Regions from separate parts of the Streptomyces sp. NPDC008163 genome, predicted to be linked through region 3. Evidence: riboswitches for the same ligand, from Rfam matches in the RefSeq annotation. Region 3 holds a riboswitch; each other region holds the start of a gene.

Region 1 (7,105 bases), on a different contig from region 3:
CGCGGAGGTCGAGGGCCGCACGGTCTTCGTCTCCGTGCGCGACCGGGGCCCGGGATTCGACCTGGACTCCGTACCGGGGGACAGAATGGGCGTACGAGAATCGATCATCGGCCGGATGCAGCGCAACGGCGGCACGGCCCGGCTGCGTTCGGTGCCCGGCGGGGGCACCGAGGTCGAGCTTGAGATGGAGAGGACGAGCGATGAACGGGACCAGTGAGGCGACCGGGGGCCAGGAGAGCCCGGAGCGCCGGGTACGAGTCGTGCTCGTCGACGACCACCGGATGTTCCGCACCGGCGTACAGGCCGAGATCGGCCGCACCGAGGAGACCGGCGTCGAGGTCGTCGGCGAGGCGGCCGACGTCGACCAGGCGGTCACCGTCATCACGGCGACCCGCCCCGAGGTCGTCCTCCTCGACGTCCACCTCCCCGGTGGCGGCGGCGTCGAGGTGCTGCGCCGCTGCGCGCCCCTGATGGGCGCCGCCGAGAACCCGGTGCGCTTCCTCGCGCTCTCCGTGTCCGACGCCGCCGAGGACGTCATCGGCGTCATCCGGGGCGGCGCCCGGGGATACGTCACCAAGACGATCACCGGCACCGACCTGGTCGACTCGGTCTTCCGCGTGCAGGACGGCGACGCCGTCTTCTCGCCCCGCCTGGCCGGCTTCGTCCTCGACGCCTTCGCCTCCACGGACGCGCCCCCGGTCGACGAGGACCTGGACCGGCTGACCCAGCGCGAGCGCGAGGTCCTGCGCCTGATCGCCCGGGGCTACGCGTACAAGGAGATCGCCAAGCAGCTGTTCATCTCGGTGAAGACGGTCGAGTCCCACGTCTCGGCGGTGCTCCGCAAGCTCCAGCTCTCCAACCGCCACGAACTCACCCGCTGGGCGACGGCGCGACGGCTGGTCTAGCGCCTTGCGGGATCAGGCGGGGTCCAGCGAGATGTTCAGCTTCTCGCCGATCCTCCGGTAGCCGATGGAGACGTAGATCCGCTCCACGTCGGCGTCGCCCGGCTCCAGCCACACCACGCGGCAGCCCCGTGCGAACGCGGTGCGCGTCAGGTGGGCGGAGAGCGCGGCGCCGATGCCCCGGCGGCGGAAGTCCGCGCCGACCGCCAGGCCCGCCAGCTCGCTCAGCCCGTCCACCGGGACCGAGCAGCCGCCCGCGCCCGCCGGGACACCGCCGACCGTCGCGAGCGCGGCGACCCCGCCGCCCGCCACCGCGTCGCGCAGCCACTGCGCCGTGCCGTCCTCGGGCTCGCCCTCCCCGCCGTACCCCAGGTGCTGGACGAGCGCGGCGGCGGCGAACTCCGCTTCCGAGGCGGGCTCGGCCATGACCAGGTCCGCGACCGGCTCCGGCTCCACCAGCCCGCCGGGGGCGCAGGCGAGGACGGGGGCGCGGTTCTCGACGGTGAACCCGGCGGCGAGCAGCGCCGGTTCGACGGCGGGCGCCCAGCCGGGCAGGAACTCCAGGCGCGGCATCCGGTCCCGCTCGCGGAACGCCGCTATCAGCGCGTCGAGTTCGCCGGGCGTCGGCTCCGCGCCCTGGTCCGGGATCGCGTAGTTGGCGTACTTCAGCGACCAGTTCGGGTTGTAGCGGATCACGAAGGGCCCGACGCGGACATGGTCCGGGGAGCGCAGCGTGAGCGTACGGGCGTGGGTCTGGACGTCGGCGTCCATCGGCATGTGCGGTTGTCCTTCGGGCCGTTGGCTTCGGAGGGCCGGAGCCTATGCCACCCGGGTCGCCCCCGCGAAGGGCATTTCGTCGAGGGGCGCGATCCGGACCGGGGCCCCGGGGCGCGGCGCGTGGATCATCCGGCCGTTGCCGATGTACAGGCCGACATGGCTGATGCCCGAGTAGAAGAACACCAGGTCCCCGGGGGCCAGCTGGGAGCGCGCGACCCGCTGTCCGGCGTTGATCTGGGTGTACGTGGTCCGGGGCAGCGACACCCCGGCGGCGCGCCAGGCGGCCTGGGTGAGCCCGGAACAGTCGAAGGAGTCCGGCCCGGTCGCGCCCCATACGTACGGCTTGCCCAGGGCGCTGTACGCGAAGGCGACCGCCTGGGCGGCGCGCGAATGGGGCGCGGCGACGGTGGAGCGCGGCGCGCTGCGGTCGGCGTGGCCGGCCCCGCGGCCCTCCTCGGCGGCGTCGTAGGAGGCGCGCTCGGCCGGGGTGAGGCGGGCGAGCAGGCGGCGGGCCTCGGCCAGCTTGGCGCGGACGGTCGCCCGGTGCTCCTTCAGGGCGGCCTGCCGGGAGGCCAGCTCGGTGAGCTTCCCGGCCGCCTCGGCGCGCACCTGGGCGATCTCCGCGACCTGGCGGCGCACCGAGCGCACCTCGGCGGCCCGGCGTTCACCGGCCCGCTCCGCGTAGGTGGCGCGGCGCAGGTACTGGTCCGGGTCGGAGGAGAGCGCCAGCTGCACGGAGGGGTCGATCCCGCCGGACCGGTACTGCGCGGCGGCGTACGCGCCGAGCACGTCGCGGGCGGTGTTGAGACGGGCGGTCCTGCGGGCGGCCTCGTCGCGCAGGGCGTCGACCGACTTGGCGGCGGCGGTCGCCTCGGACTTCGCGCCGTTGTACTTCTCGGTGGCGACCTCCGCCTCCCGGTACAGCCGGTCCACCTGGGCCTTGACCTGCTTCGCGGTGGGCGCGGGGTCCGCGTGCGCGGCTCCCGGCAGCACGGCGGCCGTCGCGGCTCCGGCGACGGCGAGGGTCGCCGCGGTGCGAGCCGCGGAGGCGGTGGTGAGGCGCTGCCTGGGTTTGCGATGCGCTGCCACGGGGGCGGGCGTCCTTCCGTGCGACGGCCCGGCGGGGGGTACCGGCGGGGTGCTCCGGTGGCCGGCGAGGACGGTTCCTGGTCCACGGCCACCGGGAAGGGACGCTAATCCCAGGTCACGGGACGGTGTCGTTATGACGGTTATTGCCCGCTCTTGGCGTGGCATTGTCACCGGATGACCGCTCTTGAAGCCTGAATGGCCGGGAAAAGGGCCACAGAATCAGGCAAAAAGTGCATTCATCATTCAAGCGGCCCGTAGGCCCCACCCTGCCCGGAGGGGTCCGGTGAGAGGGCTCTAGGGTGCACAACCATGCGCGTACTCATCGATTTCGTCGTCGCCCTGCACATCATCGGCATCGCTGCCCTGCTCGGCGGCTTCCTCGGCCAGATGAAGGCGATGAAGGCCGGCACCGCCCGGTTCGTCCCCGGCATGCTGCACGGTGCGCTGACCATGCTCGTCACCGGCGTCGCCCTCGTCGGCCTGGACCAGGCCGACGACCACCCCGTGAACAACGTCAAGATCGGGATCAAGCTGCTGTTCCTGGTCGTGATCCTGGGGCTCGTCTACATCAAGCGGGACGAGGAGAAGGTCGAGAAGGGCGCCTTCGCGGCGGTCGGCGCGCTGACCCTGGCGAACATCTTCATCGCCACGCTCTGGACCTGAGCGGCGGACGCGCCCCGGAAGAGGGGGCCGGCCCGCTCGGACCGGCCCCCCTCCCCGGTCAGGCCGGGCGCACACTCCCGTAGATCGGCATGTAGTAGATCGACTCCTCGCGCACGTTCGCCCCGGGCTTCGGCGCGTGGATCATCATCCCGTCGCCCTTGTAGATCCCCACGTGGCTGATGTCGTCGTAGAAGAAGACCAGGTCACCGGGTTGCAGATCGGCCGTCGCGATCCGGGTCCCGACGTTCACCTGGTCCCAGGTGGTACGCGGGAGGTCGACGCCCGCCGCCTTCCAGGCCGCCTGCGTCAGCCCCGAGCAGTCGTACGAGGCGGGGCCCGTCGCCCCCCAGACGTACGGCTTGCCGATCTGGGCGCGGGCGAACGCGAGGACCTTCTCCGCCTTGGTGGAGGCGCTGCTCCCGGAGCCGGTGTCCGAACCGGAGCCCGAGCCCGTCTCCGTACCGCTGCTCCCCGCCTCCTTGGCCTTCCGCTCGGCCTCCTTACGGGCGGCGGCCTGCTTCTTCGCCAGCTCCGCGGCCTTCCGCTTCGCCTCCGCCTCCTTCTTGCGCTCCAGCTCCGCCAGCCGCGCCTTCTCCTCGGCGGTCAGCTTCGACAGCAGCGTCCGGGCCTCTGTCAGCTTCGTCTGGACGTTCTGCTTGCTGGTGCGCAGCGAGGCCTGCGACTCGGTCAGCGTCTCCAGGCTCTCCACGGCCTCGGCCCGCTGCTCGGACGCCTTGGCCTGCTGCGTACGGAACTCCGTGACCGCCTGCTGCTGGCGCTCGGCCATCCGGTCCATGAGGTGCGTCTGGTCGAAGAACGACTGCGGGTCGTCGGCCAGGAAGAAGGTCGCGGTCGGCGCGAGGCCGCCGTTGCGGTACTGGGCGGCGGCGTAGTTGCCCAGCGTCCTGCGGGCGTCGTTCACCTTCTCGGTGCGCTCGGCCACGTCGTCCAGGAGCGAGTCGACCCTGGACTTCTGCCGGTCCGTGGCCTCCTTGGCCTGGTTGTACTTCTGGGTCGCGTTGCCGGCCTGCCGGTACAGGTCGTCGACCTTCTTCTGTACTTCCTCGATGCTCGGCTTCGGCGCGGGCGCGGCCATCGCGCTCTGGGAGGACAGCAGGGTCACCGAGGCCAGCGCGGCCGAGGTCAGCCCGACGGCCGGGACGGTGGAGCGCATCCGGGTGCGCGGTTTGCGATGCGACGCCAAGGCCGGCATCTCCTTCCGTGGACCGCCTACCGGGTTAGCTGTCGGGTTCGGGCGGAACGGAAGGCTGCCCTACGGTCCGGTGGGGAAGGACCGATTCACCCCGGTACTGCGTGTGGGTCCCCGGTTCCGGGCGGGCCCGGATTCGGCGTGGCGGCACGCTCGGCGTAGGTCGCCTCTGGGGGTACGGGCCGTCCGAACGTGCACGCTAGCCAACTCATGGGGCCGCTGTGAAGGTTGGTGTGCGATATGCCCGATACATTTCCGTGACCTTTCCGGACCGGGGCCGGGTGTCAGTCGGGCGCCTTAGACTCGGACAGCGATGAGCAGCCTCTTTGACGACAGTTTCCTGGCCGGCCTCCAGCAGGAGGAGGACGCGCCCCCGCCGCCCCCCGAGGACCCCGCACCCGAAGCGGTGCCGGAGGACCTGTTCGCGGGCGTGTTCGAGGGGCCCCCGCCGCCCCGTGACGCGTACTACCGCGACGGCGCGCACCGCCCCGTCATCGACCCCGAGGCGCTGCTCGACGGGCTGAACACCGAGCAGCGCGCCGCCGTCGTGCACGCCGGGTCGCCCCTGCTCATCGTGGCCGGGGCGGGCTCCGGCAAGACCCGGGTGCTCACCCACCGCATCGCCCACCTGCTGGCCGAGCGGGGCGTCCACCCCGGCCAGATCCTGGCGATCACCTTCACCAACAAGGCCGCCGGCGAGATGAAGGAGCGCGTCGAGCAGCTGGTCGGGCCCCGGGCCAACGCGATGTGGGTCATGACCTTCCACAGCGCCTGCGTCCGTATCCTGCGCCGCGAGTCCAAGCGGCTCGGCTTCACGTCCTCGTTCTCGATCTACGACGCCGCCGACTCCAAGCGGCTCATGGCCCTGGTCTGCCGCGACCTGGAGCTGGACCCGAAGCGCTACCCGCCGAAGTCCTTCACCGCCAAGGTCTCCAACCTCAAGAACGAGCTCATCGACGAGGAGACCTTCGCGGGCCAGGCCGCCGACGGGTTCGAGAAGACGCTCGCCCAGGCGTACGCGATGTACCAGGCCCGGCTGCGCGAGGCCAACGCGCTGGACTTCGACGACATCATCATGACGACGGTCCACCTGCTCCAGGCGTTCCCGGACGTCGCCGAGCACTACCGCCGCCGCTTCCGGCACGTCCTTGTCGACGAGTACCAGGACACCAACCACGCCCAGTACACGCTGGTGCGCGAGCTGGTCGGCCCGGCCGGTCCCGAGAACGCCCCCGCCGAGCTGTGCGTCGTGGGTGACGCGGACCAGTCGATCTACGCCTTCCGGGGCGCGACCATCCGGAACATCCTCCAGTTCGAGGAGGACTACCCGGACGCGACGACGATCCTCCTGGAGCAGAACTACCGCTCCACGCAGACGATCCTGTCCGCCGCCAACGCGGTCATCGAGCGCAACGAGAGCCGCCGCCCCAAGAACCTCTGGACCAACGCCGGCAGCGGCGCCCGCATCACGGGCTATGTCGCGGACACCGAGCACGACGAGGCGCAGTTCGTCGCCGAGGAGATCGACCGCCTCACCGACGCGGGCGACGCGAAGGCCGGCGACGTCGCCGTCTTCTACCGGACGAACGCGCAGTCCCGTGTCTTCGAGGAGATCTTCATCCGCGTCGGCCTGCCCTACAAGGTCGTCGGCGGTGTCCGCTTCTACGAGCGCAAGGAGGTCCGGGACGTCCTGGCCTACCTGCGGGTCCTCGCCAACCCCGAGGACACCGTCCCGCTCCGCCGCATCCTCAACGTCCCGAAGCGCGGCATCGGCGAGCGCGCCGAGGCCATGATCGACGCGCTCTCGCTGCGCGAGAAGATCACCTTCCCGCAGGCGCTGCGCCGGGTGGACGAGGCGTACGGCATGGCCGCCCGCTCCTCCAACGCCGTGAAGCGGTTCAACACGCTGATGGAGGAGCTGCGCACGATCGTGGAGTCCGGCGCCGGTCCCGCCGTCGTGCTGGAAGCGGTCCTGGAGCGTACCGGCTATCTCGCCGAGCTCCAGGCGTCCACCGACCCCCAGGACGAGACCCGCATCGAGAACCTTCAGGAGCTCGCCGCCGTCGCCCTCGAATTCGAGCAGGACCGGGGCGAGGAGGAGGGCGCGGGCACGCTCGCGGAGTTCCTGGAGCAGGTCGCGCTCGTCGCCGACTCCGACCAGATCCCCGACGAGGACACCGACGGCTCCGGCGTCATCACGCTGATGACCCTGCACACCGCGAAGGGCCTCGAATTCCCGGTCGTCTTCCTGACCGGCATGGAGGACGGCGTCTTCCCGCACATGCGGGCCCTCGGACAGGTCAAGGAGCTGGAGGAGGAGCGCCGCCTCGCCTACGTCGGCATCACCCGCGCCCGCGAGCGGCTGTATCTGACCCGGGCCGCCATGCGCAGCGCCTGGGGCCAGCCCTCGTACAACCCGCCGTCGCGGTTCCTGGAGGAGATCCCGGACCAGCACCTGGACTGG
Region 2 (7,105 bases), on a different contig from region 3:
ACGACCGTGTCAGCACCACCCCCTGAGTACAGCCCCCAACACGTCTCCGGGCTCTGCCCCGACCCCGACATGAGCGAGGTCGTGGGCAGCCACGATCTGCTGTTCGTCACTCTGGACACCCTCCGGTACGACGTCGCCGCCGAGCTGGCCGCCGCCGGGCGCATCCCGAATCTGGCCCGTCATCTGCCCGGCGGCGCCTGGGAGAAGCGGCACGCCCCGGGCAGCTTCACGTACGCCTCCCACCAGGCGATGTTCGCGGGGTTCCTGCCCACCCCGGCCGCGCCCGGGCCGCACCCCCGGCTGTTCGCCGCCCGGTTCGCGGGCAGCGAGACCACGGCGGAGCGCACCTTCGTGTTCGACACCCCGGACCTGGTCTCGGCGCTCGCGAAGGAGGGCTACCGCACGGTGTGCGTCGGCGGGGTGGGCTTCTTCAACCTTCGCGGGCCGCTCGGTTCGGTGCTCCCCGGGATGTTCCAGGAGGCGCACTGGGAGCCGGAGTTCGGCGTACCCTCGCCGACCTCGTTCGAGGCGCAGGTGACCCGCGCCGAGGAAGTGGTCGCCGCCCTGCCTCCGGAGCAGCGGCTCTTCCTGTTCGTCAACGTCTCCGCGCTCCACCAGCCGAACTGGTTCCACACCCCCGGGGCGACCCGCGACGCCGGTGACAGCCGTGCGACGCACGCCGCCGCCCTGGAATACGTGGACGCCCACATCGGCCGGCTCTTCGCCGCCGCGAGCAGCCGCCGCCGTGCCTTCGCCATCGTCTGCTCCGACCACGGCACGGCCTACGGCGACGACGGCTACACCGGTCACCGGCTCGGCCACGAGTCGGTCTGGACCGTCCCGTACGCCCACTTCTTCCTGGAACCGGGGGCCGTCCGATGACCGTGACGCACACCGTCCGCCCGTACGAGAGCTATGTCTACGCCTACCCGCACAAGACGGCGTACCGCCCGCTGGCCGAGCGGCCCGGCGGGCGGCCCGCACTGGACGAGCTGTGGGCGGGGGAACGCAAGGACGCGCTCTCCCTCTACATGCACATCCCGTTCTGCGAGGTCCGCTGCGGCTTCTGCAATCTGTTCACCCGGATCGGCGCCCCCGACGAGCTGACCTCGCGGTATCTCGACGCGCTGGAACGGCAGGCGAGCGCCGTGCGGGACGCGCTGGGCGACGCGGAGCCGGTACGGTTCGCGGCCGCGGCGTTCGGCGGGGGCACGCCCACGTTCCTGACGGCGGGCGAGCTGGACCGGCTGTGCGACATCGCGGAGAAGCGGATGGGCGCCGATCTGCGGTCCGTGCCGCTGTCCGTGGAGACGTCCCCGTCCACCGCGACCGCCGACCGGCTCGCCGTGCTCGCCGAGCGGGGCGCGACCCGGATCAGCATCGGGGTGCAGTCCTTCGTGGAGGCCGAGGCCCGCGCGGCGGTGCGCCCGCAGCACGCCGCCGACGTGGAGCAGGCCCTCGGCGCCATCCGGGACACCTCCATACCCGTGCTCAACATCGACCTGATCTACGGCATAGACGGCCAGACCGAGCGGACCTGGCGGACCTCGCTGGACGCGGCGCTGCGCTGGCGTCCTGAGGAGCTGTACCTCTACCCGCTGTACGTGCGCCCGCTGACCGCGCTGGGCCGGCGCTCGCCCGGCGAGGCCGACGCCGCCTGGGACGAGCAGCGCCTGCGCCTCTACCGGGCGGGCCGCGACCACCTGCTGGCCCAGGGGTACGAGCAGGTGTCGATGCGGATGTTCCGCCGCACCGACGCCCCGCGCGCCGAGGGACCCGACGACTACGCCTGCCAGACGGACGGCATGATCGGCCTGGGCTGCGGCGCCCGCTCCTACACCTCGCGGCTGCACTACTCCTTCGACTACGCGGTCCGGATGGGCGAGGTCCGGGGCATCATCGACGCCTACACCGCCACCGCGGACTTCTCCCGCGCCGAGGTCGGGCGGTACACCGACGGCGACGAGGCGCGCCGCCGCCATCTGCTCCAGTCGGTGCTCCAGGCGCGAGGCATGCCGGTGGACGCATACCGCGAGCGGTTCGGCACCTCGCCGTACGAGGACTTCCCGGAGGAGCTGGCCCGGTTCGACAGCCGGGGCTGGCTCGACACGGCGACGCGGGATCTGCTGCGGCTGTCGCCCGAGGGACTGGCGTACTCCGACGCGCTGGGCCCGGAGCTCTTCTCCCCCGCCGTGCGGGCCGCGATGGCCGCGTACGAGCTGAAGTGAGTGATCCGTGGACCTGACGATTCTCTACCGGGGCCCGCTCGCCTCCTGCGACTACGACTGCCCGTACTGCCCGTTCGCCAAGCGGCGCGACAGCCGGGAGCAGTTGCTGGCGGACCGCACGGCGCTCGAACGGTTCACCGGGTGGGTGGCGGCGCAGACCGGTGACCGGATCTCGGTGCTGTTCACACCGTGGGGCGAGGGCCTGGTGCGCTCCTGGTACCGCCGGGCGGTCGTCGGGCTGGCGGGCCTCCCGCACGTGCGCCGGGTCGCGATCCAGACGAACCTGAGCGGCCGTACGCGGTGGCTGGCCGAGGCGCCGGAGGCGGCCCGCGAGCGGATCGCGCTCTGGTGCACGTACCACCCGGGGCAGACGCCGTACGAGCGTTTCCTCGGCCGGTGCGCGGAGCTGAGGGACCTCGGGGTCCGGCACAGCGTGGGCGTCGTGGGCTTCGACGCCCATCTCGGCGAGGCGCGGCGGCTGCGCGCGGCGCTCCCGGACGAGGTCTACCTCTGGGTCAACGCCGCCGAGGGGCACACCTACACGGACGAGGAGGCGGAGCGGTGGACGGAGATCGACCCGCTGTTCCCGTACAGCCGCCATCCGCACCGCTCGGCGGGGCTGCCCTGCCGGACCGGTGAGTCGGTGATCTCGGTGGACGGGGAGGGCACGGTGCGCCGCTGCCACTTCGTCCGGGCGGAGCTGGGCAATCTGTACGACGGGAGCTATCGGCGCGCACTGGGCCCGAGGGCCTGTCCGCTCGCCGTCTGCGACTGTCACATCGGCTATGTGCACCTGGAGACGCTGCCGCTGTACGACGTCTTCGCGGGCGGCGTCCTGGAGCGCGTCCCGGCGGCGCTGCCGCTGTCCCCGGTCGCCGCGACGCGGTCGCGGGGCGACTGAGGACAGCGGAGGGGGCCGGTCAGAGCGGCAGCAGGTCCGGTCGCTTCGGCTCGACGTGGTCCCCGGAGGACTCGCCGCGCAGCCGCCGCCCGATCCACGGGACCAGGTACTCGCGTGCCCAGTGGATGTCGTCGCGGCGGATCTCCAGCGTGCCGCGCGGCGGCTGCGGCGGCCACGGCTGGTCCGGGTCGGCCGGCACGTCGAGGCCGAGGACCTGGGCGGCGCGGAGCGCGACCCGGGTGTGGCCCTCGGGCGACAGGTGGAGCCGGTCGCCGTCCCAGGCGCGCCGGTCCTGCACGGAGCGCAGCGACCACAGGTCGAGGACCGGGCAGTCGTAGCGGTCGGCGATGGCCCGGACGTGGGCGGTGTAGGTGGCGATCTTGCCGCGCAGATGACGCAGCACGGGCACGCCGCGGGTGTCGAAGCCGGTGGTGACCATGACGGTGCCGACCGACCGCGTGAGGTCGGCGACCGCGCGCTCGAAGCGTTCGGCCACGTCGTCCGGGTCGGTGCCCGGCCGGATGATGTCGTTGCCGCCGGCGCAGAAGCTCACCAGATCGGGGGCGAGTTCCTTGGCGCGGGGCACCTGCTCCTCGACTATCTGGTCGAGGAGGCGTCCTCGTACGGCGAGATTGGCGTACCGGAAGTACCCGTGCGCGGAGACGGGTGTACCCAAGGCGTCCACCGGAATTCCGGGGTCCGGAAGCCGGTCCGCGAGAAGAACCGCGAGCCGGTCGGCCCAGCCGACGAACGTTCCGTCCGGGCCGGGGTCGCCGACTCCTTCGGTGAAGCTGTCGCCAATCGCCGCGTACGACCCGATGGCGCCCTGTCGGTCGACGGCGCCCTGCTGGAGGTTGTTCGAATCGTCTGCCACAACCGCATATCCTGCACCCCGGAATGTGACCTACGCGACCGTAATAAGGGGTTGACGGGTGGTGAGATAAACCACCCGGTCAGTTTTCGGTAAAGGGGGAATAAGCAGAGGGACGGCGCACCGCCGTGCGCCGTCCCTCTGTGTCGTTCGGTGACCCGGATCACCGGGCCGGTACTGCCTGGATCAGACGTAGATCCCGTGCGACGCCAGGTAGGCGATCGGGTCGATGTCCGAGCCGTACTCCGGGCCGGTGCGGACCTCGAAGTGGAGGTGCGGGCCGGTGGCGTTGCCGGTGGAGCCGGAGAGGCCGACCTGCTGGCCCGCGGTCACGGTCTGGCCCGCCGAGACGGAGAGCGAGGACATGTGGCCGTACTGGGAGTAGTGGCCGTCGGCGTGCTTGATGACGACCTGGTTGCCGTAGGCGCCGCCCCAGCCGGCGGTTACGACGGTGCCGGAGGTGATGGCCTTCACGCTGGTGCCGGTGGAGACGGGGAAGTCGATGCCGGTGTGGCTGCCGCTGGACCAGCTGGCGCCGGAGGCGCGGTAGGCGGTGGTGTGGTTGCCGGGGACCGGGTGGACATAGCCGGAGGCGTTGTCCTGGGAGGCCGGGGCCTCGGTCTTGGCCTCGGTCCGCGCCTCGGTCTTGGTGTCGACCTTCGTCTCGGCCTTGGGCGCGGTCTTCGCCTCGGTCTTCTCCGCCGTCTTGGCGGGGGCCTTGGACGGGGTGGTGGCGGCGGGGGCCGCCTTGGCGCCGAGGGTCAGCTTCATGCCCGGGAAGATCAGGCTCGGGTTCTCGCCGACGACCTCGCGGTTGTCCTGGTACAGCTTGTGCCAGCCGCCCTTGAGGTGGTGCTGGGCGGCGATCTTCGACAGGTAGTCGCCGGAGACGACGGAGTACGTGGTGGTGCCGGCGCTCTTCGCGGGCGTGGCCGGGGCGGTGTGCGCGGCGGCCGACTTCGACGTGGCCGGGGCGGACTGCTCCGCGGCGTGGGCACCGGTGGCGCCGAGCAGCGGAAGCGCGATGACGGCTCCGCCGGCGCTCGCGGCGACGACGCCGCGGGCGATGGTGCTGGACTTGGGACGGCGGTGCTTACCCGAATTGGGCATGAAGAATTTCCTCTCCGGCGCCTGCGAGGTGAGCTGTCGGGTTCGGGCTGGAGATGCCCGGCCGCGCCTGGCGCGACTTCACCCCGAGCCGTCCGGTCGTCCCGGTCGGCGGCTTACCTGGTTCCCCCGCTCCTGCCACACGGTGAGTGGATGCGAATTCCGGACGGCGGCAGGATTGGGCGTTCCATCCGGATGGCATGGAACGTAAGCGAGCCGGGACGGCGGAAACAAGCCGCGCGTTCGGCACCGGATTCCGCTCCGGAATTGCGGTGCGGAATTCCGGTCACACTCCGTGGATTACGGATCTTGGCTTTCCGCGCGGTGCGGGGACTACCCAGCCGGGGCGTCACCACACACCGTCACGGATATGATCCCGCTCACGAGCGAGTGATCATCTCCCCTACAACCGGGGCAGGTTGGTCATATCCCATCAATACGGACATGTCATGGCCCTCGTCCGCCTCGGCTCGGAGCGGACGGCCGAGATGATTGCCCCGGGAACCGATGTCGTAGGGTCGCGGTCGTGGGCCCGTCGGCGACACGCGCCGGGGCAGAGCCGAGCCTCCAGGAGTGACCGTGACGCAGCAGCTGCCGCAGACCCCGCCGGCGGAGCCCGTACTCACCGGCGTCCGCAACTTCCGCGACGTGGGCGGCCTGCCCACCACCGACGGCCGCCGGGTCCGGCACGGCCGGCTCTACCGCAGCGGACACCTGGCGCACGCCACGGCCGAGGACGCGGCCTTCCTCGGCGGGCTCGGCCTGCACACGGTCTTCGACTTCCGCAACGCGGCGGACCACAAGCTGGACGGCCTGGACATCGAGCTGCCCGGCGTCCGGAACGTGAGCATCCCGCTCAGCGACCCGGCGGACGGCGCGGAGTTCTGGCGGATGGTGCGCGACGGGAACATCGCGGAGCTCCGCTCGATCCTGGCCGACGGAAAGGGGACCCGCCGCATGGTCGCCTCGTACCGCTCGATCATCCTGGAACGCACCGGCGAGCACAGCCGGGTGCTGCACGCCCTGGCCGAGGACAGTGTGCCCGCCCTGATGCACTGCGCGGCCGGCAAGGACCGGGCCGGGCTCTCCATCGCGGTGACGCTGCTGGCGGTGGGCGTCGGACGGGAGACCATCGAGGCCGACTACCTCAAGTCGAACGACGCGCACCGCCGCTACCGCATCCGGCGCAGCGACACCTCGGCCACCGGGATGTCCCCGGAGGTACTGGAGCTGCTCAACCCGCTCTTCGGTGCCCAGCCCGACTACCTCGCCGCGGCCTTCGCCGCCATCGACGAGACCTGGGGCGGCACCGACCGCTATCTCGCCGACGGGCTGAAGCTCACGCCCGCCACCCGGGAGCGGCTGCGCGAGACGCTCCTCGACGAGGCCTGAGGCGGGGGCCGGGCCGGCTTCCGCTACTGGTTGTGCATGCCGACGGCGAAGAGCAGGTACAGGAACGCGGCGATGACGTGCCCGGCCACGAGATAGGCGAAGAGGCGGATGACGAGTCCGCGCGGCATCTTCTTCTCCTGGCTGTCGGCGCCGGGGCGCGGGGCCGGAGTGAGCGGGTCGTAATGCTCGGAATCGGACATGGCGGGCCTCTCAGAGACGGTGGACCGCGCCACCGAGGCACAGGTCGGCGGCGGGGCTCTGCAGCAGGGTGTGGACGAAGAGCAATTCGGCGCCCTCGGGTTCGGGGGCGGCGATCCGGTGCGGGGTGAGCGAGTCGAAGTGCGCGCCGTCCCCGGGCACGAGGTCGTGGACCGTCTCGCCGAGCGTCACCCGGAGGCGGCCGGTCAGGACGTACAGCCACTCCTCGCCGGGGTGGACGCGTACCAGGTCGCCCTGGGCGCCGTACGGGACGCGGACGCGCAGCGCCTGCATCGCGCGGCCGGAGCCCCCGGCCTGCTGGTACAGCCAGCCGTCGGCGGCCGGGCCCTCGAACGGGCGGCCGCGGACGATGGCGTCCCGTTCCGGGGGCGTCTCGCCGAGGAGCTC
Region 3 (7,105 bases):
TCCCGGAGCCGCCGCGCTCCGGGTGGTGAACCGGCGATGCAGCCACCGGAGTTCCCGCCGCTGCCCGCCCTGACCCGGGCCGAGTCCGCGTTCATCGACCACTATCTGCGTGTGGTCGACCAGGTGGGCCGGATCAACCCGGCGCACGGTGACGACACGTATGCGGCCCTGCGCGCCGCCCAGGCGCTCGCCTCGCACGCGGCGGCCTTACGGGACGCGCTCGCGCTGATGCACCGGCGCGGCGAAACCCGCATCCACAGCTCCACGTTGACCCGCGCACTGCGGGAGCTGGACGGCGAGCGGCGGGCGGCCCGGGTCGCCCTGCCGCCCGCCCCACCGGACTGAGACCCGCAGGTCACCGACACGCCCGAGGGGCGCGCGGGATTTCCTCGCTCGTTCGGCGTAGGCGTTCGCTCTCACGAGCGACGGGCCGATTTGCCTTTTCCTGATGCGCGTGGGGCGGATTCCTTCGCGACACCGCTGGTACGGCCGTGGCCGGGGGCGGCCGGCGGACCGCCGTACGGGTTTGCGTCCACCTGAACGGGCCATCCGCGACGGTCTTCACCGATGGCTGTTCCGGCTCGGAAATCCGGCTCCGGGTGAGTCAAGATCCGTGGGACGACAAGCCCCCGCCACCGCGGCGGGGCGGTCCGGGCGGACGCCGAGTCCTGCCGCCGCCCGGATGACTGGTCGACAGGAGTGGATCGGCAGGAGTGGAGGACCCGAGCACTACGGGACCGCCGGATCTCCGGTTGTCCCTCGGGGTGAAGCCGCCTCACGCGGCCGGGCAACTTCGCCAGCCCGAACCCGACAGGTCATCCTTCACAGGCGGCTGACGAAGGGTTGCGCATGAGTGCGCAGGTTCATGTCCCGTCTCTGCTCGCCCGGGCCACCACGGCCTCGGTCCTGACTCTGGCCGCCGTCGGCGGCACGCTGTGCGTCCCAGGAGCCGCGCCCGAGGCGCAGGCGGCCGGCCACGCGATGAAGGCCCTGAAGATCGCCGCGTCGAAGAAGGGGGCGCCCTACCGCTGGGGCGCCACCGGACCCGGCAGCTTCGACTGTTCCGGGCTGACGCTCTATTCGTTCGAGAAGGCCGGCAGAAAACTCCCCCGGACGGCCCAGCAGCAGTACAACAGGACCAGGCACATCTCGGCGTCCAAGCGCCAACGAGGTGACCTGGTCTTCTTCCATTCCGGGCGCAGCGTCTACCACGTGGGCATCTACGCCGGCAGCGGGAAGATCTGGCACTCGCCGAAGACCGGCGCCGTGGTCCGCCTGGAGAAGATCTGGACCCGGAGCGTCCTCTACGGCCGGGTCGCCTGACCCGGCCGTCTCAGGGCTGGACGGGAACCGACCACGGGAGCGCCACCCAGACGGTCTTGCCGCCGTCGGCGGTCGGCGTGACGGCCAGCCGGCCGCCGTACTCCTTGGCCAGCGAGCGGATGATCACCATGCCGCGTCCGTTGTCCTGCTGGACGGCGGCGGGCAGCCGCTGGGGCCGCCGGGGATGACTGTCCGTCACCCCGACGCGCAGTTCCTCGTCCCGCTCCAGGCGCAGATCGACGGTGAAGGTGGGTGACTGCCCGAAGGTGTGCAGGACGGCGTTGGTGGCCAGCTCCGAGATGATGAGGCGGACGGCGTCGGCCGCCTCGGCGTCCTCGGGCAGGCCCCACTCCGTCAGCACCCGGGCGACAAACCCGCGGGCCGCGGAGACCGAGACCGGCTCGCTCGGCAGGGTGACACGTGCTTCCTGATGGTCTGCCATGGCGAGCCGTCCCTTTCCCACCCGATACCGGCCCGGTGAACGGTCCGGTTGCGCTTGGCGCCAGATTGCCACCGATGCCGCCCTCCGTGGCGGCGATCCCCCAAGATATGCATATATCTGTCGCTCAAACCGGTGAACTCTCCCCACACGGGCCCCCTCCGGCGCCACACTGTCTGCTCGTCGGGCAGTGGGAGGGAGCCATCGGATGCAGCACGGCCCTGCGGTACGGCGCCGCAAGCTGGGAGAGGAGCTGCGGAGCCTGCGACACGCGTCAGGTCTCACGAGCCGCGAGGCGGCGGCGCTGCTCGGCTGGCACCAGTCGAAGGTGAGCAGGATCGAGACAGGTGTCAGCGGGGTGCGGCCGGATGACGTGAACCGGCTGCTCGACGCGTACGGCATGGACGATCCGAAGCTCCGCGAGGTCCTGGGCGCTCTCGCCGGTTCGGCGGGCGGGGGCGGCGCCGGCTGGTGGCACGCCTACCGCGGGCTCATCCCGCCCCAGTACCGCGACTTCATCAGCCTGGAGTCTCAGGCGCGCACCGCCCGCACGCTGGAGACCACGGTGGTGCCGGGCCTGTTGCAGACGGCCGATTACGCCCGCGCGGTGACCCGGGCGTCTCTGGACGGGCTGCCGTCCGGCCAGCTGGACTCACTGGTGGAGGTGCGGCTGACCCGGCAGGGGGTACTGCGGAGCGATCCGCCGCTGCGGCTGAGCGCGGTCCTGGACGAGGCGGTGCTGCGCCGGGAGGTCGGTGGCCGAAGAGTGATGCGGGAGCAGCTGCGCCATCTCGCCCGGGTGGCACAACTTCCTCATGTGCAGCTCCAGTTACTTCCGTTCTCCGTCGGCGGCTATGTCAGCCTCACCAGCCCTTTCGTTATCTTCTCTTTTCCGACTGCTTCTGATCTTGACGTGGTCGTTCTTGACCACTTGACGAGTAGCCTCTATCTGGAACGGAAAGAAGACCTTGCGGCGTACAGCTCGGCCTTCGAGACCCTTCAGACGCACGCGCTGTCGCCGGAGCACACGCTGGACCTGATCGCCGCCATCGACCGCGGCGACGGGTGACCCCCACCGCCCGGAGGAAGCGTCATGTCCGAACACCTCGCCCGGCATGCGTCGCGCTGGCGACGCAGCAGCTACAGCACGGGGATGAACAACTGCGTGGAGACCGCGCCGTCCGGGAGCGGGCGGCTGCTGGCCGTACGCGACTCGAAGGACGTGGCCAGGACGCCGCTGGAGTTCTCCACGACGGCCTGGACGTCCTTCGTCTCCGGCTTGAAACGCTGAGGCGGACCACCGCCTCAGCAGCTCTGCGGTGCGGTCCTCCGCACCGTCTCCACCGCCCGCGCGATCTGCTCGTCCGTCAGGTCCGCGCGGGCGGTCAGCCGGAGCCGCGAGATGCCGTCGGGCACGGACGGCGGGCGGAAGCAGCCCACCGCCATCCCGGCGGTCCGGCAGTCGGCCGCCCAGCGCACGGCGGCGTCGGCCGAGGGCGCCCGGACCGAGACGACCGCCGCGTCGGGCCGCACCGCCGTCAGTCCGGCCGCCGTCAGCCCCTCGTGCAGCGCGGTGGCGACCGTACGCGCCCTGAGCGCGCGCTCCGGTTCGCGGCGCAGCAGGCGGAGTCCGCCCAGGGCGGCGCCGACCGCGGCCGGGGCGAGCCCGGTGTCGAAGATGAACGTCCTGGCGGTGTTGACCAGATGGTCGATGACCCGGGCCGGTCCGAGGACCGCGCCGCCCTGGCTCCCCAGGGACTTGGAGAGGGTGAGCGTGGCGACGACGTCCGCGTCGCCCGCGAGCCCCGCCGCGTCGAGCGCGCCCCGTCCGCCCGCGCCGAGCACCCCGAGCCCGTGCGCGTCGTCCACCATCAGCGCGGCGTCCTCCGCCCGGCAGACGGCTGCCAGCGCGGCCAGCGGCGCGGCGTCGCCGTCCACGGAGAACACCGAGTCGGTGACGGCCAGCTTCCGGCCCCGGTGCCCGCGCAGCGTCTTGCGGACGGCCTCCGGGTCGGCGTGCGGGACGACGGCGGTCTCGGCCCGGGAGAGCCGGCAGCCGTCCACGATGGAGGCGTGGTTGCCCGCGTCCGACGCGATGAGGGCGCCGCGTCCGGTGAGCGCGGTGAGGGCCGCGAGGTTGGCGGCGTAACCGGAGGAGAGGACGAGCGCGGCCTCGAAGCCGCAGAACGCGGCGAGTTCGCGTTCCAGCTCGGCGTGGAGCGCGGTCGAGCCGGTGACCAGGCGGGAGCCGGTCGCTCCGCCGCCCCAGCGGCGCGCGGCGTCCGCCGCCGCGGCGGTCACCTCCGGGTGCCGGGTGAGGCCGAGGTAGTCGTTGCTCGCGAGGTCCAGCGGCTCCGCGCCGGCCTCGCGGGGACGGAGCCGGCGGACGAGCCCCGCGTCCGCGCGCCGGCGCGCCTCGTCGTCGATCCAGTCGAACGGGGTGGCGGGCATGGGCGGTCCCTTTTGTAGGCAGCTCACAGACCCTAACCGGGCTCATGCCAAGACACGGTGTGGCAATGCACACACCCCGTGTGAGCTCTGTTGTCCGGTTCCTCCTTGGCTCCGGGCGGTGCGGTGCGTCAGGATCATCGCCATGGACCTCCTGAACACGCTGGTGGACAAGGGGCTGCGGCGCGAGCTGCCGACCCGTGAAGAAGCGCTCGCCGTACTGGCGACCCCGGACGACCGACTGCTCGACGTGGTGGCCGCGGCCGGCAAGGTGCGCCGTCAGTGGTTCGGGCGGCGGGTGAAACTGAACTACCTGGTCAATCTCAAGTCCGGGCTCTGCCCCGAGGACTGCTCGTACTGTTCGCAGCGGCTCGGCTCCAAGGCCGGGATCCTCAAGTACACCTGGCTGAAGCCGGATGAGGCGTCGAAGGCGGCGGCGGCCGGGGTGGCCGGGGGTGCCAAGCGCGTCTGTCTGGTGGCCAGCGGCCGGGGCCCGACGGACCGGGACGTCGACCGGGTCTCGCAGACCATCGAGGCCATCAAGGAACAGAACGAGGGCGTCGAGGTGTGCGCCTGCCTCGGTCTGCTCTCCGAGGGCCAGGCCGACCGGCTGCGTTCGGCGGGCGCCGACGCGTACAACCACAACCTCAACACGTCCGAGGGGACGTACGGGGAGATCACGACCACCCACACCTACGCCGACCGCGTCGACACGGTGCAGCAGGCGCAGGCCGCCGGGCTCTCCGCCTGCTCGGGGCTGATCGCGGGCATGGGCGAGAGCGACGCCGACCTGGTCGACGTGGTCTTCTCGCTGCGCGAACTGGACCCGGACTCGGTGCCGGTCAACTTCCTGATCCCGTTCGAGGGGACCCCGCTCGCCAAGGAGTGGAACCTGACGCCGCAGCGGTGTCTGCGGATCCTCGCGATGGTGCGGTTCGTCTGCCCGGACGTGGAGGTGCGGCTCGCGGGCGGGCGCGAGGTCCATCTGCGCTCGATGCAGCCGCTCGCCCTGCACCTGGTCAACTCCATCTTCCTGGGCGACTACCTGACCAGTGAGGGCCAGGCCGGGCAGGCGGATCTGGACATGATCGCGGACGCCGGTTTCGAGGTGGAGGGTGCGGGTACGACGACGCTCCCCCGGCACCGCGCGGACGCGGTGGCGGGCTGCGGCTCGCACGCGGGCGGCGGTTGTGCCTCCGAGTCCGAGGGCTGCGCTTCGCACGCCGGCGGCGGCTGCGGGCCGTGCGGAGAGGGCGCGGAGGCGGAGGCCCCACCCACCGCCGAGGTGCCGGGAACGCCGGGTGCCCGTACGGATCTGGTGGCGGTCCGCCGGCGCGGCGCCGGCACCGACCTCGCTCCCAATGCCTGAGCCGCTCTCCCCCGCCGCACTCCGGGACCTGGACCGGGCGCACGTCTGGCATCCGTACGGCCCCATGCCGGGCCGGCAGGAGCCGCTGGTCGTGGAGTCCGCGTCCGGGGTCCGGCTGCGGCTCGCCGAACCCGCCCACGGACAGGACGAGTTGGTCGACGGGATGTCCTCGTGGTGGTCGGCCGTGCACGGCTACAACCACCCCGTGCTGAACGAGGCGGCGCGCGGCCAGCTGGACCGGATGAGCCATGTGATGTTCGGCGGGCTCACCCATGAGCCCGCCGTCCGGCTGGCGGCCCGGCTGGTGGAGATCACCCCGGAACCGCTGCGCCACGTCTTCCTCGCCGACTCGGGCTCCGTGTCGGTCGAGGTCGCCGTGAAGATGTGCCTCCAGTACTGGCGGTCGGCCGGGCGGCCGGCCAAGAAACGGCTGCTGACCTGGCGCGGCGGCTACCACGGGGACACCTGGCAGCCGATGTCGGTGTGCGACCCCGAGGGCGGGATGCACGAGCTGTGGTCCGGCGCCCTGCCCCGCCAGGTCTTCGCGGACGAGCCGCCCGCCGGTTACGACTCCGAGCCCGACCCCGTCTACGCGGCGCATCTGCGCGAGCTGATCGGGCGGCACGCGGACGAGCTGGCGGCCGTGATCGTGGAGCCGGTCGTCCAGGGGGCGGGCGGCATGCGCTTCCACTCCCCCGGCTGGCTGCGCGTGCTGCGCGAGGCGTGCGACGCGTACGGCGTGCTGCTCGTGTTCGACGAGATCGCGACGGGCTTCGGCCGTACGGGCAGGCTGTTCGCCGCCGAGCACGCGGGGGTCTCCCCTGACGTGATGTGCGTGGGCAAGGCGCTGACCGGTGGCTATCTGACGATGGCGGCGACGCTGTGCACGAGCGAGGTGGCGGACGGGATCTCGCGCGGCGAGGTGCCCGTGCTCGCCCACGGCCCGACGTTCATGGGCAATCCACTGGCCGCCGCGGTGGCCTGCGCCTCCATCGACCTGCTGCTCGGCCAGGACTGGCAGCAGGAGGTCAAGCGGATCGAGGCCGGGCTGAACGAGGGCCTGGCGGCGGCGCGGGAGCTGCCCGGGGTCCGCGATGTGCGGGTGCTCGGCGCCATCGGGGTCGTCCAGCTGGACCACGAGGTGGACATGGCGGCGGCGACCTCGGCGGCGGTGCGCGAAGGGGTGTGGCTGCGGCCGTTCCGGGACCTCGTCTACACCATGCCGCCGTATGTGACGGGTGACGACGACGTGGCACGGATCTGCCGCGCGGTGTGCGCTGCGGCGCGGGAGGGCTGAGTTATGACCGTTCTGGTGGTGACCGGTACCGGTACGGAGATCGGCAAGACGATCGTGACGGCGGCCGTGGCGGCGGCCGCCGCGCACCGCCGCGTCGCCGTCCTCAAACCGGCCCAGACCGGTCTGGAGCCGGGCGAGCCTGGCGACGTGGCGGAGGTGGTACGGCTGGCGGGCGCCCATGTCACGGCGGTCGAACTCGCCCGCTTCCCCGAACCGCTGGCGCCCGCGA

What was found. Region 3 has a riboswitch for cyclic di-AMP ahead of ACFZAT_RS22700 (NlpC/P60 family protein). Riboswitches for the same ligand answer to the same signal wherever they lie in the genome.
Region 1: it holds a riboswitch for cyclic di-AMP, as region 3 does, so the genes downstream of both, ACFZAT_RS01835 (NlpC/P60 family protein) here and ACFZAT_RS22700 (NlpC/P60 family protein) in region 3, are expected to answer to the same signal.
Region 2: it holds a riboswitch for cyclic di-AMP, as region 3 does, so the genes downstream of both, ACFZAT_RS08940 (peptidoglycan DD-metalloendopeptidase family protein) here and ACFZAT_RS22700 (NlpC/P60 family protein) in region 3, are expected to answer to the same signal.

The regions. Positions count from the first base shown of each region.
Region 1 covers NZ_JBIBHG010000001.1:360,566-367,670, forward strand. Annotated here, with positions in the region: gene ACFZAT_RS01810 (PspC domain-containing protein) at 1-217, shown strand, start outside; gene ACFZAT_RS01815 (LuxR C-terminal-related transcriptional regulator) at 201-905, shown strand; gene ACFZAT_RS01820 (GNAT family N-acetyltransferase) at 918-1,679, opposite strand; gene ACFZAT_RS01825 (NlpC/P60 family protein) at 1,722-2,768, opposite strand; gene ACFZAT_RS01830 (hypothetical protein) at 3,078-3,431, shown strand; gene ACFZAT_RS01835 (NlpC/P60 family protein) at 3,490-4,644, opposite strand; cyclic di-AMP (ydaO/yuaA leader) riboswitch at 4,643-4,793, opposite strand; gene pcrA (DNA helicase PcrA) at 4,955-7,105, shown strand, end outside.
Region 2 covers NZ_JBIBHG010000003.1:204,074-211,178, forward strand. Annotated here, with positions in the region: gene ACFZAT_RS08915 (STM4014 family protein) at 1-26, shown strand, start outside; gene ACFZAT_RS08920 (STM4013/SEN3800 family hydrolase) at 70-882, shown strand; gene ACFZAT_RS08925 (STM4012 family radical SAM protein) at 879-2,228, shown strand; gene ACFZAT_RS08930 (STM4011 family radical SAM protein) at 2,236-3,129, shown strand; gene ACFZAT_RS08935 (GDSL-type esterase/lipase family protein) at 3,149-4,003, opposite strand; gene ACFZAT_RS08940 (peptidoglycan DD-metalloendopeptidase family protein) at 4,187-5,110, opposite strand; cyclic di-AMP (ydaO/yuaA leader) riboswitch at 5,114-5,269, opposite strand; gene ACFZAT_RS08945 (tyrosine-protein phosphatase) at 5,687-6,499, shown strand; gene ACFZAT_RS08950 (DUF6126 family protein) at 6,523-6,699, opposite strand; gene ACFZAT_RS08955 (helix-turn-helix domain-containing protein) at 6,710-7,105, opposite strand, start outside.
Region 3 covers NZ_JBIBHG010000010.1:152,615-159,719, reverse strand. Annotated here, with positions in the region: gene ACFZAT_RS22710 (ATP-dependent Clp protease proteolytic subunit) at 1-29, shown strand, start outside; gene ACFZAT_RS22705 (hypothetical protein) at 37-345, shown strand; cyclic di-AMP (ydaO/yuaA leader) riboswitch at 650-846, shown strand; gene ACFZAT_RS22700 (NlpC/P60 family protein) at 850-1,323, shown strand; gene ACFZAT_RS22695 (ATP-binding protein) at 1,334-1,765, opposite strand; gene ACFZAT_RS22690 (Scr1 family TA system antitoxin-like transcriptional regulator) at 1,971-2,831, shown strand; gene ACFZAT_RS22685 (DUF397 domain-containing protein) at 2,856-3,053, shown strand; gene ACFZAT_RS22680 (aminotransferase class I/II-fold pyridoxal phosphate-dependent enzyme) at 3,068-4,213, opposite strand; gene bioB (biotin synthase BioB) at 4,356-5,579, shown strand; gene ACFZAT_RS22670 (adenosylmethionine--8-amino-7-oxononanoate transaminase) at 5,572-6,876, shown strand; gene bioD (dethiobiotin synthase) at 6,880-7,105, shown strand, end outside.